DNA from 2 places in the Flavobacterium sp. CAU 1735 genome. Region 1 is predicted to be linked to the other one. Evidence: riboswitches for the same ligand, from Rfam matches in the RefSeq annotation. Region 1 holds a riboswitch; the other holds the start of a gene.
What was found. A riboswitch is a leader RNA that binds a small molecule or an ion and turns the genes downstream of it on or off. The one in region 1 is predicted to bind thiamine pyrophosphate.
Positions count from the first base shown of each region.

Region 2: it holds a riboswitch for thiamine pyrophosphate, as region 1 does, so the genes downstream of both, thiD (bifunctional hydroxymethylpyrimidine kinase/phosphomethylpyrimidine kinase) here and thiS (sulfur carrier protein ThiS) in region 1, are expected to answer to the same signal.

Region 1 is NZ_JBDQQQ010000007.1:117,472-122,470, forward strand. It holds gene rpsB (30S ribosomal protein S2) at 1-298, shown strand, start outside; gene tsf (translation elongation factor Ts) at 404-1,228, shown strand; gene AAFN64_RS14915 (queuosine precursor transporter) at 1,391-2,056, shown strand; gene AAFN64_RS14920 (DNA-3-methyladenine glycosylase I) at 2,046-2,606, shown strand; TPP riboswitch at 2,673-2,771, shown strand; gene thiS (sulfur carrier protein ThiS) at 2,821-3,024, shown strand; gene thiC (phosphomethylpyrimidine synthase ThiC) at 3,048-4,868, shown strand; gene AAFN64_RS14935 (thiamine phosphate synthase) at 4,871-4,999, shown strand, end outside.
Region 2 is NZ_JBDQQQ010000002.1:175,423-180,421, reverse strand. It holds gene AAFN64_RS07940 (CusA/CzcA family heavy metal efflux RND transporter) at 1-874, shown strand, start outside; gene thiD (bifunctional hydroxymethylpyrimidine kinase/phosphomethylpyrimidine kinase) at 935-1,774, opposite strand; TPP riboswitch at 1,863-1,955, opposite strand; gene AAFN64_RS07930 (hypothetical protein) at 2,239-2,430, shown strand; gene AAFN64_RS07925 (CPBP family glutamic-type intramembrane protease) at 2,488-3,180, shown strand; gene AAFN64_RS07920 (hypothetical protein) at 3,198-4,394, shown strand; gene AAFN64_RS07915 (hypothetical protein) at 4,470-4,999, opposite strand, start outside.

The sequences.
Region 1 (4,999 bases):
ATTACCAGCTGCGTTGTTTGTAGTGGATATCAAAGCGGAACACATCGCTGTAAAAGAAGCACAAAAATTAAACATTCCAGTTTTTGCTATGGTAGATACGAACTCTGACCCACGTCAGGTTGAGTATGTTATCCCAGCTAACGATGATGCTTCAAAATCAATCGACAAAGTTTTATCTTTAGTAAGTGGTGCTATCATTGAAGGACTTTCTGACAGAAAATCTGACAAAGAAGAGCAACCAGCTGGAGAAGTAGCAGCTGCTCAAACAGAAGCTACAGCGACTTCATCTGAAGAATAAAAATAACATTATGATAAAGTCGTTATGCTGGTGGATGCTTACTTTTGGGGCGACTATCAACATAACGACTTCATTTTTTTAACCTAAAAATAAAACACTTTCAAAATGGCAAATATTACTGCTGCAGACGTAAATAAATTAAGACAAATTACCGGTGCCGGTATGATGGATTGTAAAAAAGCTTTAGTTGAAGCTGATGGAGATTTTGATTTAGCAATCGAAAACCTACGTAAAAAAGGTCAGAAAGTTGCTGCTAACCGTTCTGACAGAGAGTCAACTGAAGGAGCTGTTATCGCTGTTGTTAACGCTGACAAAACTGCTGGTGTTGTGATTTCACTTAACTGTGAGACTGACTTCGTAGGTAAAAACGAAGGTTTCGTAAAATTAGCTACTGATTTAGCTAATCAAGCAATCAACTTCGCTACTAAAGAAGAATTTTTAGCATCTGATTTCAACGGAATCACTGTTGCTGACAAATTGATCGAGCAAACAGGAGTTATCGGAGAGAAAATCGAAATCGGTTCTTTCGAGCGTTTAGAAGGTGCTTTCGTTGGATCTTACATCCACGCTGGTAACAAAATCGCTACATTAGTAGCTTTATCTGCTAACGTTGACGGTGCTGAAGAAGCTTCAAGAAACGTAGCAATGCAAGCGGCTGCTATGGCTCCTATCGCATTAAACGAAGAAGGTGTTGATGCTGCTATCATCGAAAAAGAAATCGAAATCGCTAAAGATTTACTACGTCAGGAAGGAAAACCAGAAGCTATGTTAGACAACATCGCTAAAGGTAAATTAGCACGTTTCTTCAAAGACAACACTTTAGTAAACCAGGATTACATTAAAGAACCAAAAATGAGCGTTACAGAATATGTAAAATCAGTAGACGGTGCTTTAACTGTTACAGGTTTCAAAAGAGCTGCTTTAGCATAATACGAGTCCTTCGGGAAAATCATATAGCAAAACCCTGGTCATTGACCAGGGTTTTCTTTTTTACACATCCTACATCCGTTACACGATCAATCGGATAAATATTTTTTATCCATAATACACAAAATTAGTACCTTTGATAGATATCAAAAACACTACCCTGAAATGTTTAAAACAAAAAGAGACCTGGTTTATATCATCTTAGCCGGGATCTTTATAGCCAATGCCGTTGTAGCCGAATTGACCGGTGGAAAACTGATCCAGATAGGACCTTTTATTATGAGTATCGGAATTATTCCGTGGCCTGTGGTATTTATCACCACCGACTTGATCAACGAGCATTTCGGCCGTGATGGCGTTAAAAAATTATCGTTTATCACCGCCGGACTTATCGCCTATTGTTTGCTAATCCTTTTCGTAGCCATACAAATTCCGGCCGCCAAAGGCATCAGTACCGTAACCGACGAACAATTTAAAACGGTATTCGGACAAGGCGTCTGGATTATGATCGCCAGTATTATCGCCTTTCTCGTTTCGCAGCTCATTGACGTATCCATATTCTGGTTTTTACGCAATAAAACCGGAAAAAAGATGATCTGGCTCCGAAGTACCGGTTCAACCGTAATTTCGCAGTTATTCGACAGCTTTATCGTTTCCGGTATCGCCTTCTGGATGACCGGTAAAATAACCACCGCCGAATACATCAATATGGCCACAACCGGCTATACTTTTAAATTGATCATCGCTATTTGCTTAACGCCGATGATTTATTTAGGACACTATATAATCGAAAAATATTTATCAGAAGACCCAATATCCGATGGAGACTAAAGAACGATGCGGATGGTGCAAAAACGATGCGCTATACGAAAAATATCACGACGAAGAATGGGGCGTACCCGTTTACGAAGATCAGAAGTTATTCGAATTTCTGATATTGGAAACCTTTCAGGCCGGCTTAAGCTGGATTACCATTTTACGAAAACGGGAAAACTTCCGTGAAGCCTTTGATCAATTCGATTATAAAATCGTTGCGCAATACACCGAAGAAAAAATACAGGAGTTACTGGAAAATCCGGGCATCATTCGCAACAAACTTAAAGTCCGAGCAGCCGTTTCCAATGCACAGGCTTTTATGCAGGTGCAACAGGAATTTGGCAGTTTTTCCAAGTATATCTGGGGATTTACCGGCGGTGGACCGATAGTAAATACCCGCACAACCTTGCGCGATATTCCGGCTACTACACCCCTATCCGATCAGATCAGTAAAGACCTCAAAAAACGAGGCTTTAAGTTTGTCGGATCAACCGTAGTTTATGCGCATATGCAAGCTACCGGTATGGTAAACGATCATATTGAAAGCTGCTGGAAACGTAACTAACCCACACCTGTCCGAATGTTAAATCCGTACTTTCCGGATTTACATTTCAAATTAAACATTACATTTGCTTCACTTTAGGGGTGTCTATATACCATATAGGCTGAGATTTTACCCTTTGAACCTGATCCAGTTCATACTGGCGTAGGGAAAAGTGCAATGACTTCATTCTATGTAGCCATTCCTAAAGTGTATACCTATATCGCAACTTTAAGGAATGGAAATCACAATCAACAATCAACCCGTAACAGTACCCGACGGTCTAACCGTTCAGGATTTGCTATATCGCGAACTTCCCGATAAGCAAAACGGTATTGCTCTTGCCATTAACAACACGGTTATTCCCAAAACCGAATGGCCCAACCATTACATCACCGAAAACGATCACATTCTGATCATTTCTGCAACCCAGGGAGGATGATAACTTGCTAAACACTACATAAAATGAACGAAAACCAACACGAAATTTCAAGAACACCGTTTCCGAATTCAACGAAAGTCTATATCTCGGGTGAAATTCATCCGATTAAAGTCGCCATGCGCGAAATTTCCTTACACGATACCAAGCTGAGTAATGGCGGTAGCGAGCACAATCCGCCGGTAACGGTTTACGATACCAGTGGTCCATATACCGATCCCAACGTAGCAATCGATGTTCGCAAAGGACTCGAACGCCTACGCGAACAATGGATACTTGACCGTAACGATGTTGAAATCTTAGATTCCGTAAGTTCCGACTATGGGAAAGAACGTCTGAACAACCCGAAACTGGATCATTTGCGTTTTGAATACCTACACCAACCCAAACGCGCCAAAACGGGACATAATGTAAGTCAGCTGCACTACGCTAAAAAAGGCATTATTACTCCGGAAATGGAATATATCGCCATCCGCGAAAACCAACGTATCGAACAACTAAACGCACAAACGGCCGCCATGCAACAGCAGCATAGCGGAGAGAGTTTTGGAGCCAATACCCCCAAAAAACACATCACCCCGGAATTTGTCCGTAGTGAAGTTGCCGCAGGTCGGGCGATTATTCCAAACAACATCAACCATCCGGAAAGCGAACCCATGATTGTAGGCCGAAACTTTTTGGTTAAAATCAACGCCAATATTGGGAACAGTGCCGTGACTTCGAGCATTGAAGAAGAAGTCGAAAAAGCCGTATGGGCGTGTCGTTGGGGCGCCGATACGATTATGGACTTATCTACCGGAAAAAACATTCACGAAACCCGCGAATGGATTATCCGAAATTCCCCGGTTCCGATTGGTACCGTACCGATTTATCAGGCCTTGGAAAAAGTAAAAGGCATCGCCGAAGACCTGACCTGGGAAATTTTCAGAGACACTTTGATTGAACAGGCCGAACAAGGTGTTTCCTACTTTACCATTCATGCCGGCGTACTACTGCGTTATATTCACCTAACCGCAAATCGCGTAACCGGAATTGTATCAAGAGGTGGTTCCATCATGGCCAAATGGTGTTTATTTCATCATAAAGAAAACTTTCTGTACACCCATTTCGAGGAAATCTGCGACATCATGAAAGCCTACGACGTTGCCTTTTCCCTTGGCGACGGACTACGTCCCGGATCGATCGCCGATGCGAATGATGCCGCACAATTTGCCGAACTGGAAACCCTGGGCGAACTAACCAAAATTGCCTGGAAACACGATGTACAGGTATTTATAGAAGGCCCGGGACACGTGCCAATGCACATGATCAAAGAAAACATGGACAAGCAACTGGAACATTGTGCCGAAGCGCCATTCTATACCTTAGGCCCATTGACCACCGATATCGCTCCAGGATATGATCATATTACATCCGCTATTGGTGCCGCGATGATTGGTTGGTATGGAACCGCCATGCTGTGTTATGTCACCCCAAAAGAACACCTCGGATTACCGAACAAAAAAGACGTAAAAGACGGTGTGATCACCTATAAAATTGCCGCCCATGCCGCCGATTTGGCCAAAGGGCATCCGGGTGCGCAGTACCGTGACAATGCACTAAGCAAAGCCCGATTTGAATTCCGTTGGGAAGATCAGTTTAATCTGGCATTAGATCCGGACACCGCTCGGGAATTCCACGATGAAACCCTTCCGGCCGATGGTGCGAAAGTGGCGCATTTTTGTTCTATGTGTGGTCCAAAATTCTGCTCAATGAAGATCTCTCAGGAAATCCGTGAGGTGGCTGAAAAAGGGATGCAGGAAAAATCGGAAGAGTTTATCGAAAACGGAAAAGAAATCTATCTATAGTCATGATTGTAATTACCAGTCCGGATAGCGTAACAAACGAATTTGAAATTATATCGGAAATGTTTCAGGAGGGATTATCCCTTTTACATATCCGAAAACCGGATTTTTCGATAACCGAAATGCAACAGTAT
Region 2 (4,999 bases), on a different contig from region 1:
ATTGGAAATGGCCTTTGGTGGAAAAACGGCCACTCAGAAATACGAAGGTGAAAAGAAATTTGACGTTCGGGTTCGTTATACCAAAGAATACCGAAAAGATGAAAATGACCTGTCACAACTTAAGGTGCCAACAATCGACGGTGTCAAAATTCCGCTTAAGGAAATTGCAACCGTGAAAAAGATTACTGGTCCGGCGTTTATTTACCGTGATAATACCAAACGTTTTATTGCTGTAAAATTCTCTGTCCGCGATCGTGACCTGGGTAGTACTATTGCCGATGCACAAGCGGTGGTTAATAAAAATGTGGAACTTCCAAACGGTTACCATTTTGGTTGGACCGGTGAATTTGAAAATCAGGTTCGTGCCACACAACGTTTGAGTCAGGTTGTACCGATTAGTTTGATTGGAATCTTTGTGTTGCTATTTATTATGTTCGGAAATATAAAAGACTCCTTACTTGTATTAGCGAACGTTCCGTTTGCCGTAATCGGAGGTATCATTGCCTTACACCTTACCGGAATTAATTTTGGTATTTCGGCCGGAGTTGGATTTATTGCTCTTTTTGGTATCTGTATTCAAAACGGTGTAATTCTGATATCGGAATTCCATAAGAACCTCAAGGAAAAAATGGATCTCAACACTTCGATTATCGAAGCCGTAAAAATCAGAACCCGTCCGGTAGTGATGACCGCCTTAATGGCTTCCATCGGATTATTACCGGCGGCTACTTCAACCGGAATTGGTTCGGAATCTCAAAAACCGCTGGCCATTGTGATCATCGGTGGATTGATCACCGCTACCGTACTAACGTTATTGGTATTCCCGATTATATTCTGGGTATTTAACCGTAAAAAACATCAGCCAATAGACTGATTGTAAATAGCTTTTTATTTTTTATTTGTTATTTTGGTTATTTGGGAGAAGCCTCGTTATTTAACGAGGTTTTTCTTTTTTAACCCTTTTCTGCGGTTCAAAAAAATGATTTAACGGACCATTACCCTTTCCTATCGCAACATCGGCACCTTCCGATATTGCCCGGTGTACATACTGTTGCGCCAGACTAACGGCATCGGATAAGTTGTTCCCAAGTGCCAGATAACTCGCAATAGCCGCCGACAAGGTACAACCCGAACCGTGCATATTGTTTGTCTCTATTTTTTCGGAAGTATGGGTTGCTATCACACCTTGTTTATCAAACAAAAGTGAAGTCAGTACTGTAGTTGGCAAATGCCCGCCTTTTAGTAATAAATGCGGACAACCTTTTTGCATGATCATCGCTCCAGCGCTATGCATTTCCGCTACACTTGTAATTGGACTCCCTGTTAAAACGGCTGCTTCATCGAGATTGGGTGTGATCAGCGTCGCCAATGGAAACAGCTTGTCTACAATTTCGGTTATGGTTTCGGATTCAATCAAACGATGACCACTAGTAGCGACCATTACCGGGTCGAATACCACCGGAATGTCCGGATATTCTCGAAGTATAGCCGCAATAACGGCTACGAGTTCCTGTGTATGCACCATTCCAATTTTGATTGCATCCGGACGAATATCTTCCAGTATCGTTTGCAATTGCAAGGCTACGATTTCAGGCGGAATGCTATGAATCGCTTTTACACCACCCGTATTTTGCACCGGAAGTGCCGTTAACACCGATGTAGGATAACATCCTAATGCATTGATTGTATTGGTGTCGCCCTGGATTCCGGCTCCACCACTTCCATCGAATCCGGCTATGGTTAAAACTACCGGATAGGTATATTTTGTATTCATACTATTACTATTGCTTCCTTCCCGAATAATAATTCAGGTTATTCCGATTGTTACTAAAATGGCAATAGTTGTCCCGATAAAGACAAATAAAAGAAGATAAACTTTTCCCTACGCCGGTGTTAACCGGATCAGGTTCAAAGGGACTCTCTCAATTCTTTTCAGAATACCCCTAAAGCCGTAGTAAATGTAGTGAAAAATAGAATTGTTTTTGTTTTTTACAACCGACAGGTTTTAGAAACCTATCCGGTGTAACTATGATTTTGGTACTCATTCTGAGTGACAATACGCAAATACACTCAAAAGAATTTTTCTATTCTTTATTTCAGTTAAAACGTTTAAATTTAAAACGTTAACTTCTAGAACATACAAACGCTCCTCCGCTATTGGTTTTATTTCAAATAAAAGCATATAAGCTAAAATTGCATTGTAAATCAAATTTATTAATCTTTTAAAGTAAATTGAAAATGAAAAAAAAGAAGCAGAATTTAAGTTTGGAAGCCTTTAAAAACATGGCTTTTACGATACAAAGTGAGGAGGTACTCAAAACTATAAATGGTGGTTTGGAAAATTTATGGGATTGCCATGGTATTTGGGGAAAAGTTGGGAAAACGGCACGGGAATGGGGTGAATTTTTGGATAAGCATCCTAAATTGTAATTTTTTCAAGACTTAAAAATAGTATCTCTTTTATAAATCCTATAATCTTAGAGAAGTATGCTTATATTAAAACACTTTGTTTGGTTTGTTTTATTTCCTTCAAAAGAGATTATCACCTCAAATGGTATCAAGGATAAAATAAATAGCATACTATTTTTAATTCTTTTAAATTTTGTTTTTTTGCTATTTAGTTCCCTCTTAACGGTATACTTGTTACCTGATTTTCAATCTGCTTATCCTTCAGAACAAGGTGTCAAATGGCTCTTTTTATTTCCTATTATTATAGCTCCGCTCCGGGAAGAAATCCTCTTTCGACTTTACCTAAAATACAGCAGGTTTAATTTATCCTGCTTTTTAGGTATACTGACATTAGTGCTTACTTTACTGGTTTCTTCCGAAGTCATATTCGAAAATTGGCTACCAAATACGCTTGCTTTTTTATCAGGAGGTATGGTTTTTATTTGTTCTTTTATCTTTTTAAAAAAATACGATCACCTTTTCGATTATTTTTTTAAAAGACATGTCAGGCTCTTTGTTATTTTTAGTGTGATCACCTTTGGTTATCTGCATTTGCCAAACTTTAAAATTACCCGGGAAATTCTTTTTTTAAGTCCGCTTATATTGCTTCCGTATTTTATGGCCGGGTTTATTTTTAGTTATATCCGGTTGCACTTTGGTTTTATTTATAGTGTAATGACTCATATGATGATAAACCTTCTGGGAACCTCTATTTTAGTACTATTTCAGTAATTTAATTATTTACTGCTATGAACAATCCTATCTATAAAATAATTAAACCACTATTAATAGAGAACTCTTATGAACTCATCAATTCGGTAAAAATATTGCTCTTTAAAGAAAATCAATCCATTTTTGATTTGATCGATTTTAATGATGAAGCAATATACTGCGATCCTTTTATATTTATGTATATCAAAAACAGAGAGCAAGTTTTAGAGAATATCATTATTGGCTATGCAAAAAATAACATGGAAATTGAGATCACTACTGATGAATTTGGTAGAATTTATATTCCAAATGTTGGCTGGCTACATACTTCTTATAAGAAAACTCGTTTAAAATTACATGGAAAAGAGCTAAAACTATCAAAAAATGATCGCATGATTCATTTTAAACATGAACCGATATACCATATTGAAAACACTAAAATAGAGTTATTGAAATATAATCTTGCTTCGCTAAAACCTTTTTACTGTGATTCCGAAGGCGTATTTTTAGACGTGGAAATTAATCAAATATCAAAACATCATATTCAAAATATAACTAAAGCATATAATTTGATTAAAAAACACATCCCTTCTCAGTTTGAATTGATTGAAAAGTATGCTTCAAAATGTGTTATCTTTAAGGTAGATACAAACAAACGAAATTCATTTGCAACATTCGCTGCGAATGGCATTAGCTTTTTTAATGCATATCAGGATGATTATGATGAAGTTTTTTTTATAGATGATGTTGCACATCAAACGGGTCATGTTATTTTTAATACACTAACTTATGACATAACTAAATTTTTAAAAATAAGTAGTACTACTATTCTTGAAACTATAAATTTGCCCAATGGTATTCCTGTCGAAAAAAGAAGCATACATATTATTTTTCATGCACTTTATACTTATTATACCACTTTTATATGCCTAGATGCTTGTATAGAGAATAATTCTTTTGATAAAAAACAACAACACGAAGCTATTGGAAGAATTGCCTTTTACCTGGATAAATGTTATAACGATTTACTTTTGATTGATAATCCTGTTAGCTCAGAAATTAAATCTAAAACAATATTTACCAATCTTGGTTTCAAAATTTACAAGGAAATAAAAAATAAATGGTTTGAAATGTTTTATAAGTGGCGGAAAGAAATAGTAGATTTTGATATGACTAATCAACCCTATAATTTTACGTATTCAAAATTTGTTGCATTGAATCCTCTAAAGTTTTAAAAAGAGATCTGTACAGTAATATATATTCTTTGGAGCTTAAGTTTAGCGCTGGTTATAGTATTTTTAATTAAAATTTTAAAAACGATAACCTATAAAAAGATGATATCCCGTTTCTTTATTTCTGGGAATCGAATAACTCAAACTGAGTTGGATACTTTTTGACTTATCTTCTAGTGTAATTGTTTTACTGATATGTTTAACAAAGTATTTATCTCCTTCTTCATTTGTATGTGTTCTATTATAACGTCCTAATGCTTCGTATTGCTTCGAAAGCTTATTATACACTTGAAGTAATTCCTCAAACGTTTGAAATTTCAGGTTTTGAACAACCTCATATTTTCCGTATTTTATCTCACTATTTTTTTGAATGATCTGAATTTCTCCGGTTACTATTTTGGATGTTATGGCTTTATTTTCCGTAAATTCCGTAAGCAATATGGTTACTTTATCATCAAATTCCGGAATGTCTCTTACAAATTTTTCAAACGTAAGGTTGGAATCAGCAATCATTTTTTCGGGCGCTAATTCCAATTTAAGATTAAGGAACAATTTGCTTAATTCTTTATTTATATTGTCTTGTGCATGTACAAACGAATGACACGCTA